DNA from 2 places in the Metaplanococcus flavidus genome. Region 1 is predicted to be linked to the other one. Evidence: a T-box and tRNA genes for the amino acid it is inferred to sense, from the RefSeq annotation. Region 1 holds a T-box; the other holds one or more tRNA genes.
What was found. The T-box of region 1 lies ahead of trpS (tryptophan--tRNA ligase). A T-box ahead of a tRNA ligase gene usually reads a tRNA of that ligase, here a tRNA-Trp.

Region 1 (14,506 bases):
ATCCGGTCATTGGGCGGGATGAGGAAATCCGTAATGTGATTCGTATTTTGTCCCGCAAAACAAAAAATAACCCGGTGCTGATCGGTGAGCCAGGCGTCGGGAAAACTGCCATCGTCGAAGGGCTGGCACAACGGATAGTTCGGAATGATGTGCCGGAAGGCTTAAAAGAGCGAGTGATTTATGAACTCGATATGAGTGCATTGATTGCCGGGGCGAAATACCGGGGGGAATTCGAAGAGCGTCTTAAAGCGGTATTGAAGCAGGTAAAAGACAGTGAAGGGAAAATCATCCTGTTCATCGATGAAATCCACACCATCGTCGGTGCGGGAAAAACGGAGGGCGCAATGGATGCCGGCAATATGCTGAAGCCGATGCTTGCACGCGGTGAATTATATTGTATCGGAGCCACCACCTTGGATGAGTACCGGATGAATATTGAAAAAGATGCAGCACTCGAAAGGCGCTTCCAGCAGGTACTGGTCCGTGAACCTTCTGTTGAAGACACGGTATCAATACTGCGGGGATTGAAAGAGCGTTTTGAGCTGCACCACGCCGTTCGCATCCATGACCGTGCAATCGTTGCAGCGGCTGCCATGTCTGACCGTTATATTACAGAACGTTTTTTGCCGGACAAAGCGATCGATCTGATCGATGAGGCCTGTGCGATGATCCGGACAGAAATCGACTCAATGCCTCAGGAGTTGGATCAGGTGACACGCCGGCTGATGCAACTGGAAATTGAAGAACAGGCTTTGATGAAGGAAAAAGATGCAGCGAGCAAATCGCGTCTGGAAACTCTGCGCACCGAGATCAAGGAATTGAAGGAATCCTCTTCCGGAATGAAAAATCAATGGGAAGCAGAAAAAGAATCATTGAAAAAAATTCAGGAAAAGCGGGAACAGCTTGATCTGAACCGTCGCCAGCTTGAGGAAGCGGAGACTAAAGGTGATTACAGCAAAGCTGCGGAATTGCAGCACGGGCGAATCCCGGAATTGGAAAAAGCTTTGGCTGCTTTAGAAAGCAAGCTGGAACAGGAAGGGGCAGAGAGATTGCTCCGTGAAGAAGTGACTGAAGAAGAAATCGCCGGTATTGTGGCGCGCTGGACGGGTATTCCTGTAACAAAACTTGTGGAAGGCGAACGCGAAAAACTATTGCGCCTCGATGAAACGCTGAAAGAAAGAGTCATCGGCCAGGATAAAGCAGTCGCATTGGTGACAGAAGCGGTTTGGCGGGCACGTGCGGGGATTAAAGATGAAAGGAAACCGATTGGCTCATTTATTTTCCTTGGCCCGACCGGGGTCGGAAAAACAGAACTGGCCAAGTCTTTGGCTGCAAACCTGTTTGATTCGGAAGATCATTTTATCCGCATTGATATGTCGGAATACATGGAAAAACACAGCGTCTCGCGTCTGGTCGGTGCTCCTCCGGGATATATCGGCTACGAGGAGGGCGGCCAATTGACGGAAGCGGTCAGAAGAAATCCTTATTCGGTTGTACTTCTGGACGAAATTGAAAAAGCGCATCCGGATGTAGCGAATATTCTCCTGCAGATTCTGGATGATGGACGCATCACGGACAGCCAAGGGCGGCTCGTCAACTTTTCGAATACTGTCGTCATCATGACTTCGAATATCGGTTCATCGCACATTGGCGTAAAAGATGATGAACACGATATTGAAGATATCATCATGGTGGAATTGCGCAAGCATTTTAAACCGGAACTTTTGAATCGCATAGATGACATCGTTATCTTCCATGCACTGGACAATAGCCATTTTTATCATATAGCCAAGAAAATGATCAATGAACTGGCGGAGCGTTTGCAGCAGCAGGAAATCACATTGGAAGTCGATGATTCAGTCATCGATTACGTCCTTGAAGCAGGAACGGATCCTTTATTCGGCGCGCGGCCGCTGAAACGGTTCATTCAGCGTGAAATTGAAACACAGATCGCCCGTGAATTGATCAAAGGCGACATTTTACCGGATACTGTCATGTATCTGGAAATGATGGAAGACAATCAATTGAAGATAACCAAAAAAGAAGCGTAGGCCACTATGGCCTGCGCTTCTTTTTCATATTATAAATATTAATGTTTCTCTGGAGCAGGCGATTCTGGAATAATTGAACTGATGATGAAAATCAGTACGGAAACAACAAGTGACATGTATATTCCGTTCATAAAAATAAAGTCTACGTTCTGAACAGCACTAACAACGTAATTCAGCAATGAAATCAATAAAGCTGACCAGAAAAATGTTCCGATAAATTGCATCTGTTTCACCTCTGCATAAAATGTCTAACTTAATCATAGCACAGCTTCCGTTTTGCAGAAAGAAAGTTTCTTCATTATTAAAAGATTTTGTCTGAAATATGTCGGCAACTTGAAAATTCGAAAGCAATGACGTATTATTAACACCAGGTACTAAATACAACGAGCAAGTTGAAATGAGGGATCATCAATGAATGCTGGCATACTCGGTATAGGCAGATGCCTACCAGAAAAGATATTGACGAATCATGAACTCGAACAACGGATGGATACTTCAGATGAATGGATCCGTACGATGACCGGTATAGAAGAGCGCCGAATTGCCGGTGATGAGCAGGATACATCGGATATGGCCCGGGAAGCTGCGCAAAAAGCGATTGCAGATGCCGGGATTGATCCTTCAGAAATCGGTTTGATCCTTGTGGCAACGGTAACCGGGGACCAACCTTTCCCATCAATGTCCACCGTGATCCAACAGGAGATCGGGGCTGTGAATGCCGCGGCAATGGATATCTCTGCAGCATGCGCAGGTTTTATGTACGGAGTTGTGACCGCAAAACAATTTATCGATTCTGATGTTTATAAATATGTGCTGGTGGTCGGAGTTGAAAAACTCTCGAAAATTACTGATTGGGATGACCGCAACACAGCCGTCCTGTTTGGGGATGGAGCTGGAGCAGCGGTGCTCGGAAAAGTTTCTGAAGGCCGTGGAATCCTGTCGTTTGAATTGGGTGCTGACGGCAACGGGGCAAAACATTTGTATCAGGATGAATTCCTGAGAATGAATGGGCGGGAAGTTTTCAAATTTGCCGTCCGCCAGATGGGGGAGTCTGCGGTAAATGTCATAGAAAAGGCAGGACTTACCAAAGAAGACGTCGACTTTTTAATTCCTCATCAGGCAAACATCAGAATAATGGAAGCTTCCAGACAGCGACTCGAGCTGCCGATTGAAAAAATGTCCAAGACCATCCATAAATACGGCAATACCTCAGCGGCTTCAATTCCAATCTCTTTAGTGGAAGATGTAGAAGAAGGAAGAATCAAAGATGACGATGTGATTGTTATGGTCGGATTTGGTGGAGGATTGACGTGGGGCGGCATTGCAATGCGATGGGGCAAATAATCAGGAATGTGAAAGGACAGATCATAATGACGAATCGTCGTGTAGTTATAACGGGAATAGGAGCGGTCACACCGCTGGGAAATAATATCGAAACAACATGGGACGCTGTTAAAGAAGGGAAATCTGGTGTAGGGCCGCTGACAAGGCTGAACCCGGATGATTATTCAGCAAAGATTGCTGCAGAAGTAAAGGATTTTAATATAGAAGATTATATCGAAAAGAAAGAAGCAAGAAAAATGGACCGGTTCACACATTATGCGCTGGCAGCATCCATCATGGCGATGAAAGATTCAGGTTTGGAACTGGATGAGAAAACAGCTCTAAGAACCGGCGTTTGGATCGGCTCGGGCATTGGCGGAATGGAAACCATTGAAAATCAGATGAACGTCTTGAATACGCGGGGGGTTCGCCGCATCAGCCCGTTTTTAATCCCGATGATTATTCCGGATATGGCTTCAGGCCAAGTATCAATTCATTTTGGCGCTAAAGGCATCAATTCCTGTTCAGTGACTGCCTGTGCTTCCGGCACTAACTCCATCGGAGATGCTTTCCGTGTTATTCAACGGGGGGATGCAGACGCCATGATTTCCGGTGGTGCAGAAGCTCCGATTACTCAATTGTCTGTGGCCGGATTTACTGCCAACACGGCTTTGACGACAAATGAGGATGTAAATACTGCTTCAAGGCCATTCGATAAAAATCGTGATGGATTTGTCATCGGCGAAGGAGCCGGGATTGTCATTCTTGAAGAATATGAACATGCTAAAGCACGTGGAGCTAAGATTTACGCTGAAATCGTCGGCTATGGTTCTACAGGTGATGCGCATCACATAACTGCTCCAGCTCCGGGAGGAGAAGGTGCGGCAAGAGCCATGGATCAAGCTTTGGCTGACGCTGACATTGAAAAAACCTCTGTTGGCTATATCAACGCGCACGGCACGAGCACCCCCTATAACGATTTATTTGAAACGATGGCAGTCAAAACCGTGTTTGGTGAACACGCCTATAAACTGGGTATGAGCTCAACAAAATCCATGACAGGCCATCTCCTTGGTGCAGCGGGCGGCATCGAAGCAATCTTTACAGCTCTCGCACTGAAAGAAGGCATTATGCCTCCTACTATAAATTACGAAACGGCTGATGAGGAATGCGATTTGGATTATGTTCCAAATACAGCCAGAACTGCTGATTTCAATTTCGCAATGAGCAATTCATTGGGCTTCGGCGGACACAATGCATCACTAGTCTTTAAAAAATACGAATAACAATATTTGAGTATCACATCCTGCCTATTTAGCAGGATGTTTTTTAATATCTATATGTAAAAAGAATACTTAATTAAAATTTATGTAATTCTTTTAATCGTCGGAAACGTAGTAATAGCAAGGGGATTTTATCATTTTTCTTACAGATTTAACGATAAATTTATAAAATTACAAAAAAGACATTGATTATGTAAAGTTTTTGTAATAAACTTTACTCAAGTTGAATTTACAGAATAAAAGAATTTTGAGGTGTTCCTATTGACAGCAAATAATACTTTACATACACAAACACCGCTTTTACAGGTTCAAAATCTCCAAACAGGATTTAAAATCGACGGTGACTTCCACAATGCTGTGGAGGGCGTATCATTCGATGTCAAACGTAAACAAATTGTAGGGGTAGTTGGGGAATCGGGTTGTGGCAAAAGTGTTATGTCACTTTCGATCATGCAACTGCTACCGACTGGGATTGGTAAAATTCGCGGAGGCGAAGTTAAATTCGAAGGGGAAACGATTTCCACTCTTTCAGACAAAAAGATGAACGACATTCGAGGAAAAGATATTTCGATGATTTTCCAGGAACCGATGACTTCCCTGAATCCTGTTTTTACGATCGGATATCAAATAGAAGAAGTTATTTTGAACCACGAGAAAATATCGAAAAAACAAGCTCGTCTTCGCTCGGTTGCATTACTGAAAAGTGTGGGAATCCCACGAGCTGACAAAATTGTCGAAGAATATCCTCACCAATTATCAGGGGGAATGCGGCAGCGCGTGATGATTGCGATGGCAATCGCCTGCCAGCCAAAACTCTTGATAGCTGATGAACCGACAACCGCTTTGGATGTTACAGTACAGGCCCAAATCCTGGATCTGTTAAAAGGGATCCAGGAAGCGAACGATATGGCCATTATCCTGATCACTCATGATCTCGGTGTAGTAGCTGAAATCTGTGATGAAGTACTGGTCATGTATGCAGGTAAAATCGTTGAAAAAGCCACGGTTGATGAACTTTTCAATAATCCGAAACATCCTTATACGGATCTGTTGATGAAAGCTATTCCGAAAATGGATGAGGATGTTGAAGTTTTGGCGACAATCGATGGTCTGGTACCATCTGTGATGAACATGCCGGAAGTTGGATGCCGCTTTGCAAACCGTTGTCCAGCTGCAATGCCGGAATGTCTTACAGTAACACCGCAACTCGGTGATGTCGGACCGAACCACGAAGCTGCATGTCTGCTGTATGATACTAGCTGGCCGGCAGACTCAAAACCTAATAGAGAAGGAGCGTCCATGGCATGACAACAAGAGACTTTATCCAGGATAGAATTGACAGCCTTGAGAACCGGGACGTGCTTCTCGAAGTACAGAATCTTAAAACCTATTATCCGGTTACCGGAGGTTTCTTCAAACGAACAGTTGGGCATGTAAAAGCGGTAGATGATGTTTCATTCACCATTCGTAAAGGCGAGACACTTGGTCTTGTCGGTGAATCAGGGTGCGGCAAGTCGACAACAGGAAGAACAATCCTTCGGCTGCTGAAACCGACAGACGGCAAAATTCTTTTTGAAGGCAAGGAAATCACAAAGGTTTCCGGTTCCAAACTTCAAAAAGCCCGCCGCGATTTCCAGATGGTTTTCCAGGATCCTTACGCCAGTCTTAATCCGAAGCAAATGGTCGGAGACATTATTGCGGAACCGATTCTCAATTATGAGAAACGCAATAAGAAAGAGCTGGAACTGGAGATTAAAGCATTATTGACCAAGGTTGGACTGCCGGAAGCGGCATATTATAAATACGCTCACGAATTTTCGGGCGGCCAGCGTCAACGTATCGGGATAGCCCGTGCACTTGCGTTGAATCCAAAATTGATTGTGGCAGATGAGCCGGTTTCGGCACTAGATGTTTCTGTCCAATCGCAAGTTCTCAATCTGCTAAAAGAATTGCAGATTGAATTCGATCTTACTTATCTGTTTATCGCGCATGATCTCAGCGTCGTAAAACATATGAGCGATCGAATAGGTGTTATGTATTTGGGCAGTCTCGTTGAGGTTGCTTCAAATAGAGATTTATACAAGGAGCCGTTGCATCCTTACACACAAGCCTTGATTTCTGCGATCCCAGAACCGAATACGGCGATCAAGAAAGAACGAATTGTGCTTGAAGGGGATGTGCCAAGTCCGCAAAATCCTCCTACCGGTTGCCCGTTTCATACGCGGTGTCCGATGGCAATGGAAATCTGTTCGAAAGAAAAGCCTCCATTGAAAGAAGTGCGTCCTGGTCATCACGTTGCTTGCGTCTTGTACTAAATCAAAAAAATTATAGGGGGAAAATCATGAAAAAGAACAAATCGTTATTGTGGCTTTTCGCTCTGATTCTTGTCCTTTCTGCGTTCCTTGCAGCTTGTGGCGGAGATGATGGCGACACAACATCAGAAGATCCTACAGACACGGAAGAAACAGATACTGATACAGAAGATGCTGCTGAAGGAGAGCCTCAAACAGGCGGAACTTTGGTATACGGCATTGATGCACCACCTGAAGGGTTATTCTCTTCTGCTTTTTATGGCATCGCAACTGATTTTGAAGTAATCGATCTTTTCGATGAGGCTTTGATTTCTTATAACGAAAATCTTGAACCAGAGCCTAACGTAGCTTCATGGGAAACTGAAGACAACAAAGTCTTTAATTTCACATTCGAAGAAGGCGTTATGTGGCATAATGGCGAAGAACTTACAGTTAATGACTGGGTATTCGCATTAGAAACTCTTGCTGACCCGGATTATGAAGGTCCCCGTTACGCGAATGTACAAACAATCGAAGGCGCAGAAGCTTACCGCGCTGGAGAAGCTGATTCCATTTCAGGAATCGAAGTTGTAAGTGATTATGAAATCACAATCACTTTTGACAAGGCACGTGTTAACAACTTGACAAACCTTTGGGCATATCCACTTCCTGAAGCAGCTTTTGAAGGCATTGAAGTAGCAGATATGGCTTCTTCTGACCCGGTTATCTCAACTCCAATCGGAATTGGACCGTTTAAAGTAGATTCTATCGTAGCTGGAGAATCTGTTGAATTCTCTAAAAACGAAGATTATTGGAACGGTGATGTAAATCTTGATAAAATCGTTGTGCGTGTAATCGACAACTCTTCAGTAGTTGGAGCTTTGCAAAACGGCGATGTTGATATGATTTCTCTTCAGCCGGTTTCAGGACCTGAAGTTGAACCATTGGAAAATGTTGAAATCACTACTTATCCTGGCCTTTCTTACTACTATGTAGGATTCAAGCTTGGTAAATTCGACAGCGAATCACAAGAAATTGTTGAAGAACTTCCGAAATACCAGGATAAAGAATTACGTCAGGCTATGATGTATGCTCTTAACCGTCAGGAATGGGTTGATGCATTCTTCTTCGGTTATGCAAATGTAGTCAATGCTCCAGTACCAAGCTCTCACTGGAATGCAGCTGACAACAGCGAATTGAACACGTACGAATACGATCCGGAAAAAGCGATGGAAATGCTTGATGCTGCTGGATATGTAGATACAAATGACGATGGTTTCCGTGAAGATCCAAATGGTGATGAGTTTGTCGTTAAGTTCTCTCATTACGCAACAGGTAACCCAACATTTGAGTCACGCGCTCAAGCGATCACTCAATATTGGGAAGCAGTTGGACTTAAAACAGAATTGGAAATGGTAGAAGTTAACCTTTACTATGAAATGATTGAAAAAGATGATGCTTCCATCGAAACTTTCTTCGGCGGATGGGGTACTGGAACAGATCCAGATCCAACAGCAACATGGAAATCCGATCAACTATGGAACTACACGCGCTATAATAACCCTGAATCAGATCAATTACTTGACGATGCTTTAGACATCGAAGTAGTTGGAACTGATCAAGAAGCGCGTAAGGAACTTTATGTTGAATGGCAGAAGCTTCTAAACGAAGAAGTTCCAATGCTTTATATTGCTGAACTTGAAGAAATTGTTGCTTTGAACAACCGTGTAGGCGGAGTTGAATATGACGTTTCTGGTCAGAACAGCCCGGCTCAATGGTTCGTAACAGAATAATAGCGGTTAAACCTTCAACGATGGGCTGTCCGCAGTCCATCGTTGAATAATTTTATAAGAGGCTCTTATGCACGGTAAGGGACGTTTGGCACAAATTACTCTTACCGTGCCGAAGAGTGCAGCAGAGAACTTTACAGACAAGGAGAGTATAAATGCTTAAATATACGATTAGAAGAATACTTGGAATGATTCCAATGCTCATCCTTATTTCCGTTGTGGTGTTTTCACTGGCTAAGCTGATGCCCGGGGATTCATTGAGCGGGGAAATTGATCCTTTGAATACGAATCCTGAATATATCGCTGAAATGAGAGAGAAGTTGGGCTACAACGATCCGCTGCCTGTCCAATATTTCAATTGGATCACTGGATTCGTCCAAGGGGATTTCGGAAAATCCACCAAGTATAAACGTCCTGCATTTGATGTCATTATGGAGAAAATACCAAACACTTTACTTTTAGGGGTTACGTCTTTAATCATCACTTATATCTTGGCGTTTATGATGGGCATGTATTCCGGGCGCAAGCCTTACACGCTGGGTGATAATGCGATTGCCGGAATAAACTATATCATGCTCGCTATACCTTCTTTTGTTGCTGCCGTATTTGCAATTTACTTTTTCGCGTTCAATTTGAACTGGTTCCCATTTGGAGGATCTGTGGATATATTGATCGAGCAGGGAACGTTTGAATATTATCTCAGCAGATTGCATCATGTTATTTTGCCGGCCATTGTCTTGGGGGCATTGAGTACTGCTTCTTATACGCAATTCCTGCGGAACGATATCATCGAGAACTCACGCAAAGATTTTGTGCGTACTGCCAGAGCTAAAGGAACACCGATGAAGAAGATCTACAATGTGCACATTTTGAGAAACTCTATTATTCCTTTAGTGACTTTCCTTGGATTCGATTTTGCAGCATTGATCGGTGGAGCAATAATCACCGAAACGATCTTTACATATCCTGGAATCGGAATGCTGTTCCTGGATTCTGTAACAAGCCGTGATTACGCAACGTTGATGGCTTTGACAATGTTATTGTCATTCCTGACACTGGCAGGTAATTTGATCGCAGACTTACTGTACGGAGTCGTGGATCCACGAATTCGACTGGAATAAGGAGGAAGCAAAATTGGCATCATCAAACACATTAACTCAACAACAGAAGCCGGAACGCAGCTTGTCTCCTTGGCAGATTGCACGTAAAAAATTCTTTCATAACAAGTTGGCAATGATCAGTTCGTTCTTCATAATTCTTGTTACAGCGTTATCCTTTGCAGCACCGTTTCTGGGACCTTTTCTATCGCCGATTCCTGATGTGTCGCGGGTAAATATCGGTTCAATGAACATTCCCCCGAATGGGGAGCATATTCTTGGGACAGATAAAAGCGGACGTGATGTTTTAACCCGTCTGCTATACGGTGGCCGCATCTCATTGGTTGTCGGATTCAGTGCTACACTGATGGTAATCACGCTTGGAACGCTTGTAGGCTCAATTGCCGGATTCTTTGGCGGTTTTGTCGATAACTTATTGATGAGATTCACCGATTTTGTCCTGAACTTTCCATTTCTTGTATTCGTTATCGTATTAAATACAATTTTACGTGATACGATTGACGGAGTTTCAGTACTGATTATTGTAATCGGTGTCTTGAGCTGGGGCGGAGTCGCGAGACTGGTCCGAAGCAAAATCCTGGCTGAAAAAGAGAATGAATATGTACTTGCTGCTCTGTCAATCGGCTGTTCGCCATTGAAAGTTATCCGCAAGCATCTTCTTCCGAATGTTATCTCAACAATTATTGTACAGGCGACATTGATTTTTGCCAGTATGATTGTCGTTGAAGCGGCTCTCAGTTACTTAGGTTTCGGTGTTCCTCAATCAATTCCAAGTTGGGGCAACATGCTGTCTTCAGCAAACGAGCCTGATGTACTGCAAGGCAAACCGTGGATTTGGATGCCGCCAGCGCTAGTTCTTACGGCAACAATACTTTCCATCAACTTTATCGGGGAAGGCTTAAAGGATGCATTGAATCCTAAGTCTCTAAGATAGAAAAAAGTTCCGCACAAATTATTGTGCGGAACTTTTTTTGTGTTTGTTGAGAAAGAAACATGTAAATCGATATTCCACAAAACAGCTTGCTTGCAAAAAACCATGCTCCTGTCTCTGTCCCTGTCCCTGCATCGCTGCGCTAGCTTCGGGACATGAAAGGGCGTTGCATCGCTACGCTGCTTCGTCGCAAAGACTTGCCCTCGCAGGCTTCGGTCAACTCTTCGCGGTCGCTTTTCTTTGTCCAGACTCCAGCGGCCCAGCTCTTCGGGTCATAAGCCAGAACAGCTATGCGGCTGAAAACACGTTACTGCGGTGAGATGTTTTATGACCGTTGCTCCTGCATCGCTACGCTGCTTCGTCGCAAAGACTTGCCCTCGCAGGCTTCGGTCAACTCTTCGCGGTCGCTTTTCTTTGTCCAGACTCCAGCGGCCCAGCTCTTCGGGTCATAAGCCAGAATAGCTATGCGGCAAAAAGCGCCGCTTCGCTATCCCGTCTTATGCCTTTCAGAGCTTAACGGGCGCTGTCGCTTTTCTTGGCTTACGACCAAGTCCCATCGCATTCTCCATTTTCTTGAGTGTTTTATTCGCCAGGCTGGAAGCTTTTTCTGCGCCTTCATCAAGGATACGGTCAAGTTCTTCCGAGTTGACGAGGTTTGCATAGCGCTCCTGGATTGGTGCAATGTGTTCTGTCACAGCTTTCGCTACAGAAGCCTTGAAATCACCATAGCCGGCACCGTCATATTTTTTAGTAAGTTCATCGATTGAAGCCCCTGTAAGCGCTGCTTCGATTGTCAGGAGATTGGATACGCCCGGTTTGTTGATTGGATCATAACGGACAATCCCTTCTGAATCAGTGACAGCACTTTTAATTTTTTTCTCGATGGTCTTCAAATCATCAAGCAGGGTGATGATGGATTTCTTATTGTCATCCGATTTGCTCATCTTCTTGGTGGGGTCCTGCAGCGACATGATGCGTGCGCCATGTTTCGGTATACGAATTTCAGGAATCGTCAGAACATCGTTATATTTCCTATTGAAACGCTCTGCAAGATCGCGGGTCAGTTCAATGTGCTGCTTCTGGTCATCGCCGACTGGGACGATATTGGTTTGATACAATAAAATATCCGCAGCCATCAATGGGGGGTAGGTCAACAGCCCTGCTGAAACGGATACATTTTTCAGAGACTTGTCTTTGTATTGAGTCATGCGCTCCAGCTCGCCGATTGTCGCGACGCATTGCAGCATCCAACCAGCCTGAGCGTGTGCAGGCACTTCCGATTGAATAAATAAGGTGACTTTATCAGGGTCGATTCCGACGGCCAGATACAAGGCTGCAAGAGCTTTAATATTCTTACGGAGCTCGAGCCGGTCCTGAGGCATCGTAATAGCGTGTTGATCAACGATGCAAAAGATGCAATCGTATTCATCCTGAAGATCTGTAAACTGTTTGAAAGCACCAATATAATTACCCAATGTCACGGTGCCTGTTGGCTGAACGCCTGAAAATATTCGATTCATTCCATATTCCTCCTCAAAATAAAAAAACACAGCAAGCATCCCTGCAAAGGGACGAAGCTGTGTTTCCGTGGTACCACCCTAGTTGCCGTTTCCGGCCACTCTTCTTCATAACGTGAAGATAACGGAACAGGGTACTGGTAATTTTCACCTGCTCAGCTCGAAAGTCCATTCAATGCAAGCCTCCATCTGTTTGCACCAGCCACAGACTCTCTAATATAGAAGGAAATGCATTTACTCCTCTTTCTCAACGCTTATATATTTCTTCTATTATAGTACATCCTGGAAAAGGTTTGCAATACTAAAATCATGGAACCCTATACAAAGTTTCATTGCCGTTTCACTGATTTACCGGTATAATTCTAACGTATATAACAATCAACCCGGCAAATCCTAAAGTTTAGTATATATTCCATTATTGCTTGTCGGAGATCGATTGCAGGCCGCTAAAATATCATAAAAAATTTACAAATAACTAACTGTTGGATTGCTATATTTTTGTTTCAATTTGTCAAAATGATGATAAAATGGAATAAGAAAGACAACTGAGAGGATGTATAGTCGAAAATGAAAAAGATGAAATTGGCAGCTGCGACTGCTTTATTATTCACTGGCCTGGCAACGGCCCCCGCTATGGCAGCAACTGAAGATGCGCAGGACTTTACTACCCGTACATATAATACAGTGGAAATCAGTTCAGAGATGCTGGCGAGCTCGCAATTATTCAGATATAATTCGGGTTTGACGTTTGAATATCCTGATGCTGTTCGAGGCATATTCGTTACAGCCCATTCCGCTGGTGGAGCGCGTTTTGACAGTTTGATAGACCTGATCGGTTCAACCGATTTGAATGCCATGGTAATCGATATCAAAGAAGACTACGGATATTTGACGTATAAGCCTGAAGAAGGGTCGACTTTGGATGAATATGGAATCGGACAAAATTACATCAAAGATCCACGTGCGATGCTTGAACGTCTGGAAGAGGAAGAAATTTATCCAATCGCTCGGGTTGTAGTATTTAAAGACTCTGCTTTGGCAGATGCTAGACCTGAATTGTCATTTATGGATGGCAATTCAGTTTGGAAAAACGGCCGCGGTGAATCCTTTGTCAATCCTTACATGAAGGAAGTCTGGGATTATAATGTGGAAATTGCCATTGAAGCTGCAAAACTTGGTTTCAAGGAAATCCAATTCGATTATGTTCGGTTCCCGGAAGGTTTTGAGAACCGCGCAGAGACACTGAAGTATTCCAAAGGTGAGTACGATGGTGAAGAATACGACGGAGTGCAGAGCCGCGTAGACGCTGTAACTGATTTCGTTGCTTATGCACGCGAGCAGTTGGAACCGTATGACGTTGAAGTGTCTGTCGACATTTTCGGTTATTCCGCTACTTTGCCTGAAGCCCCGGGAATCGGACAGAACTTCTCAAAAATCTCTGAAAACGTGGATGTAATTTCATCGATGATCTATCCAAGCCACTGGACTTCTTATTTTGGCATTGCGAAACCGGATCTCGAGCCATACAAATTAGTGGACGAGTATTCGAAAGTCGAAAATGCAAAATTAGCTGAACTGGAGAATCCGCCGGTATCACGTCCGTGGCTGCAGGATTTCACCGCTTCTTACCTTGGGTCGGGTAATTACCTGCGCTACGGAAAAGCGGAAGTGGAAGCACAAATCAAGGCGTTGAACGATAACGGCATAGACGAATTCCTCTTATGGAATGCCGGCAACACTTATACTCCTGGTGTGGATTACACTCCGTGACAGTAAATGTTAAAAAGGACCTGAATTTTTTAATCAGGTCCTTTTTGGCTGTCGAGAAACCGACAACTACTCCAATCATTTCGCTCTAGGTGGAAGCTTTCCTCGGAGAGCTGCCTGAGCCTCCTCGCTCGCTTCGCGTTGAAAAACGATGCTCCTGCAGCGTTACACGCTTCGTCGCAAAGTTCGACCGAATACTGTTCGGTCAAACATTCACTGCGGGGTCTCAGGACTAGCTCTGGTTCCCGATGGAGTCGCCGCCTGTCGCTTCATTCTGTTCTGTGCTGATAATGCAAGTTTTCACTTTCTCACATACAACACACTTAAACATCTATTCCTTTAAAGAAAAAGATCTGAGATATGGAGCAAAACAGCGAAGACGCCCAGAGGACCAAGCGAAGTGCTGAGATCCACTCGGGCGAAGTGAAACGAGAC
Region 2 (14,506 bases), on a different contig from region 1:
GCCACAGTCGGAAATTCCCCGTCCGGCTGCATCTGCTCTTCGACAAAACTGATTCCTGTGTATCCGGCTTCTTCCAGCAATCGTTTTACCGTTGCACCTGAAGCACCGTGAAGCGGGGTGAAAACTGCCTGAATCGGTAACGCATCCGGCTGTTCCCGGACAGTCAGCGCATTGGCAATGTAGGCTTGGTCCAACTTTTCATCCAATGTGACGAGCAATTCGGGTTTGAAACTTCCATTGGCAATAGTCAGTTCATTCTCCACATTGCTGACAAACTCAATGACCCGGTCGGCATCCTCAAGATTCAGCTGTGCTCCGTCTTCGCCGTATACTTTATAGCCGTTGTATTCCGGCGGATTGTGGCTCGCGGTAATAACCACTCCCATAAACGCATGAAGATAGCGGACACTGAATGACAATTGCGGAGTCGTGCGTGTACCGCTGTATAAATAAGCATGAATGCCATTTGAAGCAAAAGTTTTCGCTGCTTCTTCCGCGAATTCCGGTGACATGCGTCGGCTGTCGTAAGCAATGACGACCCCTCTTGCCATCGCCTCTTCACCATTCGATTTTATGTAATCAGCGATGCCTTGTGATGCTTTTCGCACAGTATAGACATTCATCCGGTTCGTGCCCGGACCGATTTCCCCGCGCATACCGCCAGTTCCAAAAGTGAGATCCTGATAAAATGCATCTTCTGCCATTTTCTCATCTTCACGCAACACGTTCAGCGAGCTCCGCGTCACTTCATCCAGATCCTCATGATCCAACCAGCGCTTAATCCGTTCTTTCCAATCCATAGAAATCCCTCCATTCGTAATTCGTGCATGTCAATCTTACTAATTCCAGTTTACCAAAAATGAAGAAAAAAAACCGCCTCCATCCGGAAGCGGTTCAGTAATTTCTTCATATATTGTGTAAACTTAATCTTTTTTGTATTCAACCCGGTAGACATCATGTCTGCGGTCTTTTAATTGTTTAACTGTGCCGTTCTGGCGCTGGCGTCTGAGAATTTCCAGATCGACGTCACCGATCAGAACCATTTCCAGGTTGGCATTGGTTTCTCCAACAATGCCGTCCCGGGCATATTCAAAATCAGAAGGTGCGAAAATTGCCGACTGTGCGTATTGGATATCCATATTTTCAGTCTGTGGCAAGTTGCCGACCGTACCGGAAATGACCGTATAGATCTGGTTTTCAACAGCACGTGCCTGTGCACAATAGCGGACGCGCAAGTAGCCTTGGCGATCTTCCGTACAGAATGGCGAGAAGATGATGTTCGCTCCCATATCTGTCGCGATGCGCGCAAGTTCCGGAAATTCGATATCATAGCAGATCTGAATAGCGATCTTTCCGCAATCCGTATCGAATACGCGGACAGAATCACCCGCAGAGATTCCCCACCATTTCCGTTCGTTCGGGGTGATGTGGATTTTGTATTGCTTGTCGATCGAACCGTCACGACGGAAAAGATAAGCGATATTGTAGATTTCATCGTCTTCTTCTTTTACAAAATGGGATCCGCCGATAATGTTGATGTTATAGCGGACAGCCAGATCGGTGAAAAGTTCGATGTATTGCGGTGTATATTCCGTCAGCTTCCGCACTGCCTGGCTCGGCGATGGTTCATTCAGGAACGACATCAGCTGAGTCGTGAAGATTTCAGGGAATACGACGAAATCGGAATGGGCGTCTGAGGCCACATCCACAAAGTATTCCACCTGGCTCGCCAGATCATCAAAAGATTCAATCGCGCGCATCAGATATTGCACCACACAGATGCGTACCGGAAGGCTCGTTTTGAAATGACGTTTGGAAATCGGTTTGTAATCGACGTTATTCCATTCCATCAGTGTTGCATATTTTCCGGAAGCTTTATCATCCTGCAGATAATTAGGGTTGATGCGCATCAATTGGAAACCATTCATTAATTGGAATGTAAGTACCGGGTCGTAAATTTTGTGGCGGGATACCGAATCCACGTATTCACGCGGCGACATTTCATCCGCATGTTTGTGGTAATTCGGAATCCGTCCGCCAATGATGATCGATTTCAGATTCAGTTCCCGCGCCAATTCCTTGCGGGCTTCATAGAGACGCTGCCCTACTTGCATACGGCGGTATTCGGGGTGCACCATCACTTCGATGCCGTACATATTGTAGCCGTCCTGGTTATGATTCGTTATATAACCGCCGTCGGTAACATCATCCCATGTATGCCGATCGTCGTATTCGTCGAAATTTATCAATAGGCTTGAACATGAGCCAATTACTGTTCCGTCCAGTTCTGCTACCAGCTGGCCTTGAGGGAACACGCCCAGATGGCTTCTTAATTGTTCTTCTTTCCATGGTTCCATTCCTGGAAAACATAAACGCTGCATTTCGAGAATGGCATTTATATCAGCATAATTCATCTCACGGATGATCATGCTTTTTTCAAAATTGGATAAATCGAATTGCTCTGCCATTGCTGCCACTCCTTCACAAAAGTATCACATCTTATTATATAGGATAAGCACAGTGGATAATATTATTTTACTTGCCCCAACTAAAGAATTATAATTCTATAGTAGCTATTTAACAAGAGAGGACCTAAGACATGACGAAAATACAAGAAAATCTTTTGCTGGGCATATGGGCAACTGCGCTGATTGCCACTGTCGGCTCTCTCTACTTTTCAGAGGTCCGCGGCTATATCCCATGTGAACTATGCTGGGTTCAACGGATTTTCATGTACCCACTGGTGATCATCATCGGCGTAGCCTATTTTCAGAAGAATGTCAGAATCGCTTTGACCTCATTGATCATTTCAGGTATCGGTGGCATGATTTCCCTGTATCATTACGGGATTCAGAAACTTTCCTTCCTATCCGATTCGGCCCCTTCGTGCGGATTGGTTCCCTGCACAAGCCAATATATCAATTACCTGGGATTTATCACCATTCCATTTTTAGCGCTTGTTGCATTTATCTTAATTGCTGGAATGAGCATCGTTTTGCTGAAATCATTGAAGGAGGAAAAATAAATTGAAAAAAATGCTTATCATCGGAGGCGTCGTACTCGCCATTTTTGCATTGATCATCGTGCTTACGCAAATGTCCAATAGCGAAAAACTGGCAGACAACCCTTATGACAAAGAAGATTTGGATCAGGCCACAATCGATCAACTGGATGATGAAAACTACCAGAACATCGTCCTGCCTGGTGAATTGGAAGAACAGATTGCCAGTGGAGAGCCGACTACGGTTTATTTCTTCAGCCCGACCTGCATCCATTGCCAAAATACTACCCCTATTCTGATGCCGGTTGCTGAAGATATGGATGTAGACGTATTGCAATACAATCTGCTAGAGTATAATCAAGGCGGACAGCAATATATGATCGAATCGACACCTACTCTTGTCCATTATGAAGATGGCGAAGAAGTAGCGCGCTGGGTTGGAGCGCAGCCAAAAGAGAATATTGAAGAGTTTTTCAGAGAAGTCGTTCAAAAATAAATGACAAGAGAGCCATGTGCATTGCGCATGCTCTTTTTTTATGGAGGCAATAGTAATGAGCTGGAATTATGAAATTAAAGATGACGGAATTACCGTCGAAGAATTACTTCGCACCGAATGGGGCCTTGGCAAAAAAGTTGTCCACGAATTGCGCATGGCCAAGTCCGTAAAAAACGATAAATTCCAGGAAGTCGTCTGGAAAGAACCACTGCCAAAAGGCACTATACTGCAATTCGATCTTCCAAAAGCGGACTCCCCTTATGAACCCAATCACGACATTGAATTGCCGGTGCTGTTCGAGGACGAACATTTCCTTATCGCCCGCAAACCTAAAGGCATGAACACCCACCCGAATGAAATCGGACAGAACGACACATTCATCAATGCCATCATCGGCCATATCATACGCGGTGGCGGTTCATACGGAGAACACGTTCACCGGCTCGATCAGGGAACTTCTGGTCTGCTGATGGTCGCGAAGCATCCGGTCGCGAAAAACATCCTTGACCGTATGCTCGAACAGAAACAGCTCGTCCGCGATTACGAAGCTGTCGTCAACGGGAAAGTCCACAACAAATCCGGCACCATCGATTTTGCCATAGGCCGTGACCGCCATCACCCCACGCGCCGCATGGTATCACCAACCGGACAAAGCGCAGTCACACATTATAAATTACTGCGCCATATGGAAGGCAAGTCGCTGCTGCAGCTTTCCCTTGAAACCGGCCGGACACACCAGATCCGCACCCATCTTTCCCATATTGGCCACCCGATCATCGGCGATGAATTATACGGCGGACCATCGACACAGGACGGCGCCTACCATCTTCATGCCTTCCGCATGTCATTCATCCATCCGTTCACCGATGAAAAAATTGTCGTTGAAGATACGGCAAGATAAAAAAGAAGTTCCCTTTTTCACAAGGGAACTTCTTTTCTTATGCTTTGATATCGTCCGGATTGGTGCCGGTTCGCCAGTCCTGGTTGAGGCCATCGATTGCTTTTATTTCTTCAGCGGCCAATGAGAAATCAAACACATCGGCATTTTCTACGATGCGAGACGGCGTTACTGATTTCGGTATAACGATGAGATCATGCTGAAGATGCCAGCGGATTATCACTTGTGCAATCGTCTTATCATGCCCCGCAGCTATTTCCGCAAGTACCGGATCTTCCAACAACCGGCCCCGCGCGAGTGGCGACCAGGATGTTACAGCAATTTCATGCTGTGCACAAAATGCCCGCAGCGGTTCCTGTGTCAATTGCGGGTGCAACTCAATCTGATTGACCATCGGTTTGGTATTCGCTGTTGCCAAAATTCGCTCCAGATGCGGCTGATGATGATTCGACACGCCGATTGCCCGCACGAGCTTTTCATCATACAAACGCTGGATGGCCCGGTATGTTTCTTCGTAGCTCCCCGGCACGGCCCAATGCGTCAAATACAAATCCAGATAATCAAACCCGAGCCGCTCCAGCGATGCTTCAAATGCACGCAGCGTCTGGTCATAACCCTGATCCGTATTCCACACTTTCGAAGTGATGAACAAGTCTTCCCGTTTCACGGCCGAGTTCCGCACCGCTTCTCCGACTTCCCGTTCATTTTCGTAAACAGTGGCCGTATCAATCGCCTTATAGCCGGCATCAATTGCCGTTATCATCGCGTTAACCGCCTTTTCCTGATCGGACATTTTATAAACACCGAGACCGAATCTCGGCATTTCTACACCATTATGTAATTTTTTAGTTGAATTTATATTTAATTCCATTTCCTCATCCTTTCTTCTTTCATTATACAAATCCGTCCGAATAAATTCGAATTTGAAGTTTGTCCAATAAAAAAACCGCCAGGAATGGCGGTTTTAAATGCGTGGACGGCTTGCAATAGCTGCGTTGATGAATAATACGATTGCGCTCAGTAAATGCAACGCCCAGCCAATCAGCGGAATCCAGGCCAGCAGGCTTGTGATCAAACCAATAATTGGACCTGATTTCGGCGAGTATTCGCGGAAACAGAAGAACAAAGTAACCGCATGCAGGACGAACATAAAGCCGAGTGCTGCATATCCTGTACTGATGACAAACGTACCACCGAGAAATGGAATGGCTAAAAATGCTTCCGCAATGGCAGAAATCCAGAGCAAAGCAGCGGAGATTTTCATTTTCATCGAAATCAACCTTTCCTTTAAGTTATTTTCACTACCTTAGTATACGAATGAAACGACGATTGGTTTCAAGAGATTCCGTATTCAATGGACAGAATTTCTCCATATTTCAGGAAGGACTTATATTTCATTTTTCCCGACTTTGGGCTATACTAAACAAAGATGCATATTTCAAGGAGGTCGTTATAAATGAACTTGATCCTTATTCTAGGCGTTTGTGTTGCGTTCCTGGCAGCAATTTTCACTGCCGGATACGACGACAAACCAGGCACTTTTGATAGAGACGATAACTAAGAAGAAGGCAGCGGAGATTTATTCCGCTGCCTTTTTTTATTCCAGCCCGGGATATCCCTGCTGGCGCAGCGCTTCATACATCAAAATCGCAGCTGTATTCGACAAATTCAGTGACCGGATATTGTCATTCATCGGAATGCGCAGGCAGTTATCAGGATTCGCCTCGAGCAGTTCAGCCGGCAAACCTTTCGTTTCCTGGCCGAAAACGAAGAAATGATCCTTCTCCTGATCCGAAAAATCGAATGTCGTATGGGGTTTCGAACCGAATTTTGTAATGTAATAAAAGCGTCCATCCGGAGAACTGTCAAACAGCTCCTGCATGGAATCATAATAGGTCAGATCGACATGCTCCCAATAATCCAGTCCGGCCCGCTTCAGCATTTTGTCATCCGTGGAAAATCCGAGCGGACGGATCAAATGCAATTTAACTCCGGTTCCTGCGCACGTCCGGGCAATGTTCCCCGTATTTGCCGGTATCAGCGGCTGATATAACACAATATTAATGGCCACTATCTTCACTTATCCTTTCGATTCCTCAGCAAAAAATGCCAATCCTTTTTGAATTTCCTCGAGCACTTCAAGATCACTCTCTTGCTCTTCCGCTTTTTTTAAAGCATGCAGCCCTTCAGCTGTGCCAATTTTTCCGATGCCCCATGCAGCTGTGCCACGGATAACCGGCCGCTCATCACTTTCCAACAAATCAATCAATGCCGGCACAGCACTTACTTCCTTGAAATGTGCCAACGCCAGAATCGCATTGCGCTGGATCGGTTTTTTCCCTCTCCATGAACCGGAGATATAACCAAATTTCTCTTTGAACTCCCGGTTTGATATTTTCAATAACGGCTCAAGCAATGGTTTGGCTATTTCCGGATCGGGTTCAAATTCGGTATGAATCTGGTTCGCTTTCCGTTTATTTTTCGGACAAACTGTCTGGCAAGTGTCACAGCCATATAGACGGTTGCCGATTTTCGAACGGAATTCATCCGGCAGAAAGCCCTTAGTCTGTGTCAAAAAAGAAATGCAGCGCTGTGCATTCAACTGGCCACCTTCCACAATGGCACCTGTCGGGCACGTATCGATGCACAGCCGGCAGTCGCCGCATTGATCCTCCATCGGCTCATCCAGCTCAAATGGAATATTGGTGATCATTTCCCCGAGGTAAACATAAGAACCGAACTCCGGCGTAATGATATTGGTGTTTTTCGCGCTCCACCCTATGCCTGCACGTTCTGCGACTGCTCGGTCGGATAATTCCCCGGTATCAACCATCGACCGCATACGGGCATCCGGGTAATGTGCTGCGATGAAGGCTTCCAGCAGTGTCAGCCGCTCACGCAGCGCAGCATGATAATCCTTGCCCCAAGATGAACGCGAAAAAATTCCGCGCCTTGCTCCACGCGTTCCTTGCGGTGCATCATTCATTTTCGACGGATACGCAATGGCAATTGCAATGATCGTCACTGCTTCTTCCAATAATAACTCAGGATGTGTGCGCTTTTCTACATCCGCTTCTTCAAAGCCTGATTGATACTGAAGTTGCTGTTGTCGAATCAGGCGATGCTTCAGACTGAAGAAAGGCTCAGCTGATGCGAACCCGATTTTATCTATTCCGATTTCCGAGGCATAAGCAACGAGCTCTTTTTGAAATTGGTCAAGATTCATGCTGATAACCCCTTTATTGAATATATGATACGATAATTTATATGGACCTTCAGAAAGGAAGATCATTGTGAAAATAACAGTCGATCCGAAAATCAAAGAAGTACTTCCCGATTTTAAAGTTGGAATCATTCAATATAACAATATCACCGTTTCTGATTCTCCTCAAATGTTAAAAGGCCGGCTGCAGCTTTTCCAGGAACAATTATTCTTCGATCTGGAGGACAAGGACTTATTTGATTTTCCTGGTCTGCTTGAATGGAAACTCATCTGGAAAGCGCTGGGTGCCGATTCAAATCGCTACCGCCCTTCCGCTGAAGCTCTTTATCGGAGAATCAGGAAACAAAATTATCTTACATCTGTCCATTCGGGAGTGGATATGAATAATTTTCTGTCGCTGCAATACGAAATTCCGCTTGGCCTTTACGATGCCGATAAAATCGAGAGTAACGTCGAAGTTACCATAGGCACTGACAAGGATCAATACGAAGGAATAAACAATCGTCTCAATACCCTTTCCAACATAATCATAACAAAAGACCGGCAAGGGGCTTTTGGCAGTCCGTATGTCGATTCCAAACGAACAGTTGTCACCGAAACCACACAGAATGCGCTGCACGTCTTTTATATTCGACCCTCGATGGACCGGGACACCGCTCTTGAGCTTTTGACCGCCGCGTCCAATATGTTCACAGGAATTAACGGCGGACAGGCTGAACTGTCAGTTTTATAACTGTCTGAAGCGCTTGCTCCAGGCAGATTCTTTTCTATCACCCTTAAATTCTAGTATTATTTTGATATCGAGATAAAAAAGAGGGATGTCCAATGAAAAAAGTCCATAGCGATATTATCCAATTCCGAGGCAGTCATTATGAGTTTGGCCACCACCAGGGTGAACTGCTGCGGGATTCACTGCTTCTGCCAAACCGCAGAGCTCAACGTGGACAAAAAAGTATGCAGCTGATTATAAATGAAACTCAGGCAATCGAGATGCTCGAACGCTTTGCACCACGTATCTGGGAAGAAATAGAAGGATTGGCCGATGCATTGAAATGGCCATTTATAGATGCTTTACGTGAATTCGGCGGTTACTACCTGGAATATACAAAGAGCGGCTGTTCAATTCTCAGCCATTCCAATTTCCTGGTCCGCAACTACGATAGTGCGCCGCAGGGCTACGAAGGACGTTTTGCATTATACGAACCTACTGATGGCGGATACGCCACCATCGGTCCATCCATGCAAATAACAGGTCGAACTGATGGGCTGAACGAAAAAGGGCTGGTGATGGGCTATAATTTCATTAACCGCCGAAATTCCGCCGACGGCTTTATTTGCAATATGATCGGCCGGCTCATTTTGGAGCATTGTGCGACCGTCGAAGAAGCGATCGACCTGCTAAAAGAATTGCCACACCGGCGATCTTTCAGTTATGTGCTGTTGGACAAAACAGGACGATCCGTTGTAGCGGAAACTTCTCCGCGCGATGTCATTGTGCGGGAAGCTGCAGTGTCGACAAACCATTTCGAAGTTTTGTCTGAAGAAAACCGCTACCAGATCGATGATTCCAAAAGGCGTGAAACCGCACTTCTCACCCACGCTGCAGTCTCAAATGACGCTTATGAGGCATTCCGTCTCTTAAATGATTCAGCGCAAGGTGTGTTCTCTACAAAATACAGCACTGCTTCCGGCACGCTCCACACGGCTTCTTATTTCCCGAATAGCCTTGAAGTCGGTTTTGCGATTGGTCCGGACCGCCTGCCATTAATGTTTGATTTCCAGAAATGGCTCCAAGGGGAACGTCTGCTGGCCAAGCGCATCAATGGCCGGATCGACACACATTTTCCGTTTCCCTATCTGGACGACTTGTCCGGGCCCCAACATAAAAACGGCTGAAGCATCTCTTGCTTCAGCTGTTTTTATTGCATTTAAACTCCTTTAAATTAAACTTTTCTTTTCCTAGATACAATCGTTGTTGTAAAAAATTTTTGAACAACCCATTTTTCCAACTCGACCAGAACAAAAACGCTAAACCCGATTATGAACGGCCATCCCCAATTGTTAATACTAATTGGTTCTGTCCCTAGCACAAAATTTATAAATGGTATATAAGTGATGGCAAGCTGCACAATAATCAGAATCCCCGACACAAGGAATGCTGCTTTATTAGAAAAAAAATCTTTATTCAATGCAAAGCGGGATTCATTTCGGCAGTTAAAGAGATAAAAAAGTTGTGAAATGACCAAAGTTTGCAACGTAATCGTCTGCAAAACTCCCACCTCATAATTTTGCGCAGAAAGCACACTATTCATCCACAAAATACCGCCACATATAATTGAAGATACAAATGCAATCCTAAATATTGCATACGTGCTCAATAACCGGACATTCTGTTTTCTTGGCGGCCGTTCCATTGTTCCTGGTTCCAGCTTTTCAAAAGCAATCGCAAGTGATATCGTCACAGCCGTTATCATGTTGACCCATAGTATTTGCACCGGAGTCAAAGGAATTGTCGCCCCAAGTAGAATGCTGATAAAAATCAACATTCCCTCAGATACATTAGTAGGCAAAATAAAAAGAATTGTCTTTTTTAAATTATCATAAACACGTCGCCCTTCTTTTACCGCATTGACAATGGTACTGAAATTATCGTCAACGAGCACCATCTCTGCTGCCTCTTTTGATACTTCAGTTCCTTTGATCCCCATTGCTATTCCAATATCAGCTCGCTTTAATGCAGGAGCATCATTGACACCATCCCCCGTCATTGCACAAATATGGTGTTGAGCCTGCAATGCGGTAACCAGTTGCAGTTTATTGGTTGGACTGGTGCGTGCAAAAATATCATATTCAATGGCCGCCCGCGCTAATTGCGTCATGTCCATTGAATCCAATTCCCATCCCTCAATCGCTTTTCCTTCGCGACCGATACCTAACATCTCACCAATAGCTACCGCAGTTTCTTTATGGTCTCCGGTAATCATTTTGACCTGAATACCTGCACTTCTGCACTGTGCAATCGAGTCAATCACTTCTTCTCGCGGCGGATCAATAATCCCCACTATTCCCATTAAATGGAATTTATCTCTTAAATCCTTATGGTCGATTGATTGTGTGTCATCTGATACGGTCTTTACTGCCGCTGCCAAGAGACGTTCTCCGCGCTTAGCATGGACAGCAATTTGAACTTCCCAGAAACTTCGTTCTTCTACAGCAACCATATCCAGCAGCACTTCAGGTGCCCCTTTAACATAAATCCGTCTTCCATGTTTTTCTTCCACTAGCGCCGCCATATATTTATAGGAAGAATCAAAAGGAATTTTAGCAATAATCGGTAATACCTCAATTTTTTTATCAGCTTTTTCCGTTAAAGTCAGCAAACACCCCTCTGTAGGCCCTCCGCTAACCATCCACTTGTTTTCTTCCTGATACAAATTTGCCTCATTAACCGTCTTTAAACACACCAAAAATTGTTCCAGCATTGGATATTCAGCTATAGATACCTCACGCCCATTTCTTTGAATCGCTCCTTCGGGAGAATATCCTGTACCACTAACTTCGAATTCAATTCCTTGAACAATAACCGAGTTAACAGTCATTTCATTTTTTGTCAAAGTACCTGTTTTATCCGAGCAGATCACTGTTACTGCACCTAAGGTTTCGACTGAGGGCAGGTTGCGTACTATTGCATTTTTAGCAGCCATCTTTTGTACCCCAAGCGCCAAAATTATGGAGAGAATAGCCGGTAAACCCTCAGGAATTGCTGCCACAGTTAACCCAATAATCGCCAACAGCAATTCCGCTGTTCCATAATCATGAAAGAGGTAACCAATAAAAAACATTAGAATCGCACTCAAGACAATGACTATGGAAATAAGTTTGCCAAAGTCTGTAGTCTGTTTTATTAATGGGGTTTGAAGTTTCTCAACAGATTCCATAGCAGTGCTGATTTCTCCAAGCGCTGTATTCGCCCCCGTGGCAATAACTACTCCTAATCCCGAGCCAGATGCAACCGAAGTTCCGGCAAAAGCCATATTCGTTCGATCACCAAGTACTGTATTTTCAGGAATAACAGCAATTTGTTTCTCGACTGCCAGCGATTCACCCGTTAAAGAAGACTCTTCAATTTGCAGGTTTATCGCTTCTAATAAACGCATATCCGCCGGCACTTTATCTCCAGCTCTTAAAACGACGATATCTCCTGGAACAATTTCGGCTGCTCGAATGCCTAGTCTGCTACCAGAACGCATTACAGTAGCTTTAATAGACAGCATATTGCGAATAGCCTCAAGTGCCTTCTCAGCTTTGTTTTCTTGAAAATATCCGATGCTTGCATTAATTATTACAACAGCCAGAATAACTGCTGTATCTACGTAATGACCAAGTATCATTGTTATAAAAGCAGCTGCTAGCAGAACATAAATGAGAACGTCGTGAAAGTGTTTAAAAAACTTAACAATAACTGAATCTCCTTTTCCTTCCGGCAACTCATTACTTCCCCACCTGTTTAACCGTTTAACTGCTTCTGCTTCGCTTAAGCCGGTTTCTGGACTTACTGACTGCTCCTTAAGCACCTGTTCGATTTCCTCATTGAACCACTTCATTTCAGACAATCCCTCACCTCCGAAATGTTATCAAAACTTTCAAACAATTTTACATATTATAGCATGTAACAGTTTAGGAGACACTGCCTCCACTATTTAACTCTCTCAGTCAAAAAACTTTCATTTTACAACGAAGGTATATAAAAAAGCCCTGACTCTTGGTCAGGGCTTTCAGTCTTCCCGCTTGGCATACGGTAAGGATAGATTATACCGGCGGTCGGGGTCGAACCGACACTCCCGTGAAGGAACGGGATTTTGAGTCCCGCGCGTCTGCCAATTCCGCCACGCCGGCAAAATGTCTAAGCGACAATAAATAATATAACATAAATCAAAGCAATTAAACAAGCAGTTTTTTGGAAAATGCATATAAGCCCAATAAAAAACACCAACTCCGGTGAAGGAGCTGGTGCTTGGTAAAGGGCAGGCAGGCCCTTTAAGATACCGGCGGTCGGGGTCGAACCGACACTCCCGTGAAGGAACGGGATTTTGAGTCCCGCGCGTCTGCCAATTCCGCCACGCCGGCATAATATAATGGAGGCGGCAACCGGACTCGAACCGGTGATAAGGGTGTTGCAGACCCATGCCTTACCACTTGGCTATGCCGCCAATTTTTGGAGCGGAAGACGGGGGTCGAACCCGCGACCTCCACCTTGGCAAGGTGGCGTTCTACCACTGAACTACTTCCGCAAAGCTGGGGTACCTGGATTCGAACCAGGGCATGACGGGATCAAAACCCGTTGCCTTACCGCTTGGCTATACCCCAATAATAAGATGGGGCGGACGAGGGGAATTGAACCCCCGAGTGCCGGAATCACAATCCGGTGCGTTAACCACTTCGCCACGACCGCCACGTTATTATTTTATAAGTGCATTAAATAAATTATAGATAAGAAATGGGGCGGACGAGGGGAATTGAACCCCCGAGTGCCGGAATCACAATCCGGTGCGTTAACCACTTCGCCACGACCGCCACGATGTATTTTTTAAAAATGGCAGGGGCAGTAGGAATCGAACCCACATCGGAGGTTTTGGAGACCTCTGTTCTACCGTTAAACTATGCCCCTAAAAACTGGTGGTGGGGGGCAGATTCGAACTGCCGAACCCGAAGGAGCGGATTTACAGTCCGCCGCGTTTAGCCACTTCGCTACCCCACCGTATGGTGCCGGAGAAAGGACTTGAACCCTCAACCTACTGATTACAAGTCAGTTGCTCTACCAGTTGAGCTACTCCGGCATGGAGAAAAAATATGGTGGGTCAGGACGGAATCGAACCGCCGACACTTAGAGCTTCAATCTAATGCTCTACCGACTGAGCTACTGACCCATATTATTTAATAAAAATGGCGGTCCCGACCGGGATCGAACCGGCGATCTCCTGCGTGACAGGCAGGCATGTTAACCGCTACACCACGGGACCATTTGGTTGCGGGGGCAGGATTTGAACCTGCGACCTCCGGGTTATGAGCCCGACGAGCTACCGAACTGCTCTACCCCGCGACAATAATATATACGAAGATTTTTCATACTCATTGCTTATCGCTGATGACACCTGCATCGCCTTCGGCTGCTTCGGTGTTACTTCGCCGTCTTCGTACGGCTCGTTGCTCTACCCCGCGACAATAATATATACGAAGATTTTTCATACTCATTGCTTATCGCTGATGACACCTGCATCGCCTTCGGCTGCTTCGGTGTTACTTCGCCGTCTTCGTACGGCTCGTTGCTCTACCCCGCGACAATAATATATACGAAGATTTTTCATACTCATTGCTTATCGCTGATGACACCTGCATCGCCTTCGGCTGCTTCGGTGTTACTTCGCCGTCTTCGTACGGCTCGTTGCTCTACCCCGCGACAATAATATATACGAAGATTTTTCATACTCATTGCTTATCGCTGATGACACCTGCATCGCCTTCGGCTGCTTCGGTGTTACTTCGCCGTCTTCGTACGGCTCGTTGCTCTACCCCGCGATAATAATATAAGAAGACTTTTATACTCTATTTTCAATACTTACATCAATATTGAATTCGAGTTCCTTCTATATATAATAACAGTTTCTCTTTAACACTGTCTTTATGTAGAAAACAAAATGGTGGAGGATGACGGGATCGAACCGCCGACCCTCTGCTTGTAAGGCAGATGCTCTCCCAGCTGAGCTAATCCTCCGATAATGGTGACCCCTACGGGATTCGAACCCGTGTTACCGCCGTGAAAGGGCGGTGTCTTAACCGCTTGACCAAGGGGCCTTGCAAATTTTAATAGTGAGTTATCTACTGGCGGAG

Region 2: it encodes a tRNA-Trp, which carries the amino acid that the T-box ahead of trpS (tryptophan--tRNA ligase) is inferred to sense. The anticodon was not compared.

Annotation. Positions count from the first base shown of each region.
Region 1 covers NZ_JBHTKI010000008.1:422,559-437,064, reverse strand. Annotated here, with positions in the region: gene ACFQ1X_RS07095 (ATP-dependent Clp protease ATP-binding subunit) at 1-2,051, shown strand, start outside; gene ACFQ1X_RS07090 (DUF2929 family protein) at 2,090-2,275, opposite strand; gene ACFQ1X_RS07085 (beta-ketoacyl-ACP synthase III) at 2,463-3,395, shown strand; gene fabF (beta-ketoacyl-ACP synthase II) at 3,422-4,660, shown strand; gene ACFQ1X_RS07075 (ABC transporter ATP-binding protein) at 4,919-5,965, shown strand; gene ACFQ1X_RS07070 (ABC transporter ATP-binding protein) at 5,962-6,972, shown strand; gene opp4A (oligopeptide ABC transporter substrate-binding protein) at 6,999-8,741, shown strand; gene opp4B (oligopeptide ABC transporter permease) at 8,894-9,859, shown strand; gene opp4C (oligopeptide ABC transporter permease) at 9,873-10,790, shown strand; gene trpS (tryptophan--tRNA ligase) at 11,294-12,307, opposite strand; T-box leader at 12,352-12,564, opposite strand; gene ACFQ1X_RS07045 (putative glycoside hydrolase) at 12,872-14,074, shown strand.
Region 2 covers NZ_JBHTKI010000001.1:58,676-73,181, forward strand. Annotated here, with positions in the region: gene ACFQ1X_RS00270 (phospho-sugar mutase) at 1-800, opposite strand, end outside; gene ACFQ1X_RS00275 (GNAT family N-acetyltransferase) at 924-2,468, opposite strand; gene ACFQ1X_RS00280 (disulfide oxidoreductase) at 2,600-3,025, shown strand; gene ACFQ1X_RS00285 (thioredoxin family protein) at 3,027-3,497, shown strand; gene ACFQ1X_RS00290 (RluA family pseudouridine synthase) at 3,553-4,398, shown strand; gene ACFQ1X_RS00295 (aldo/keto reductase) at 4,436-5,266, opposite strand; gene ACFQ1X_RS00300 (hypothetical protein) at 5,360-5,659, opposite strand; gene trmL (tRNA (uridine(34)/cytosine(34)/5-carboxymethylaminomethyluridine(34)-2'-O)-methyltransferase TrmL) at 5,993-6,466, opposite strand; gene queG (tRNA epoxyqueuosine(34) reductase QueG) at 6,476-7,621, opposite strand; gene ACFQ1X_RS00315 (B3/B4 domain-containing protein) at 7,689-8,351, shown strand; gene ACFQ1X_RS00320 (C45 family autoproteolytic acyltransferase/hydolase) at 8,444-9,514, shown strand; gene ACFQ1X_RS00325 (cation-transporting P-type ATPase) at 9,562-12,222, opposite strand; tRNA gene ACFQ1X_RS00330 (tRNA-Leu) at 12,431-12,514, opposite strand; tRNA gene ACFQ1X_RS00335 (tRNA-Leu) at 12,662-12,745, opposite strand; tRNA gene ACFQ1X_RS00340 (tRNA-Cys) at 12,755-12,828, opposite strand; tRNA gene ACFQ1X_RS00345 (tRNA-Gly) at 12,835-12,909, opposite strand; tRNA gene ACFQ1X_RS00350 (tRNA-Gln) at 12,914-12,985, opposite strand; tRNA gene ACFQ1X_RS00355 (tRNA-His) at 12,995-13,070, opposite strand; tRNA gene ACFQ1X_RS00360 (tRNA-His) at 13,117-13,192, opposite strand; tRNA gene ACFQ1X_RS00365 (tRNA-Trp) at 13,213-13,286, opposite strand; tRNA gene ACFQ1X_RS00370 (tRNA-Tyr) at 13,293-13,376, opposite strand; tRNA gene ACFQ1X_RS00375 (tRNA-Thr) at 13,380-13,455, opposite strand; tRNA gene ACFQ1X_RS00380 (tRNA-Phe) at 13,470-13,545, opposite strand; tRNA gene ACFQ1X_RS00385 (tRNA-Asp) at 13,563-13,638, opposite strand; tRNA gene ACFQ1X_RS00390 (tRNA-Met) at 13,642-13,718, opposite strand; tRNA gene ACFQ1X_RS00395 (tRNA-Val) at 14,315-14,390, opposite strand; tRNA gene ACFQ1X_RS00400 (tRNA-Glu) at 14,396-14,470, opposite strand; tRNA gene ACFQ1X_RS00405 (tRNA-Ser) at 14,499-14,506, opposite strand, start outside.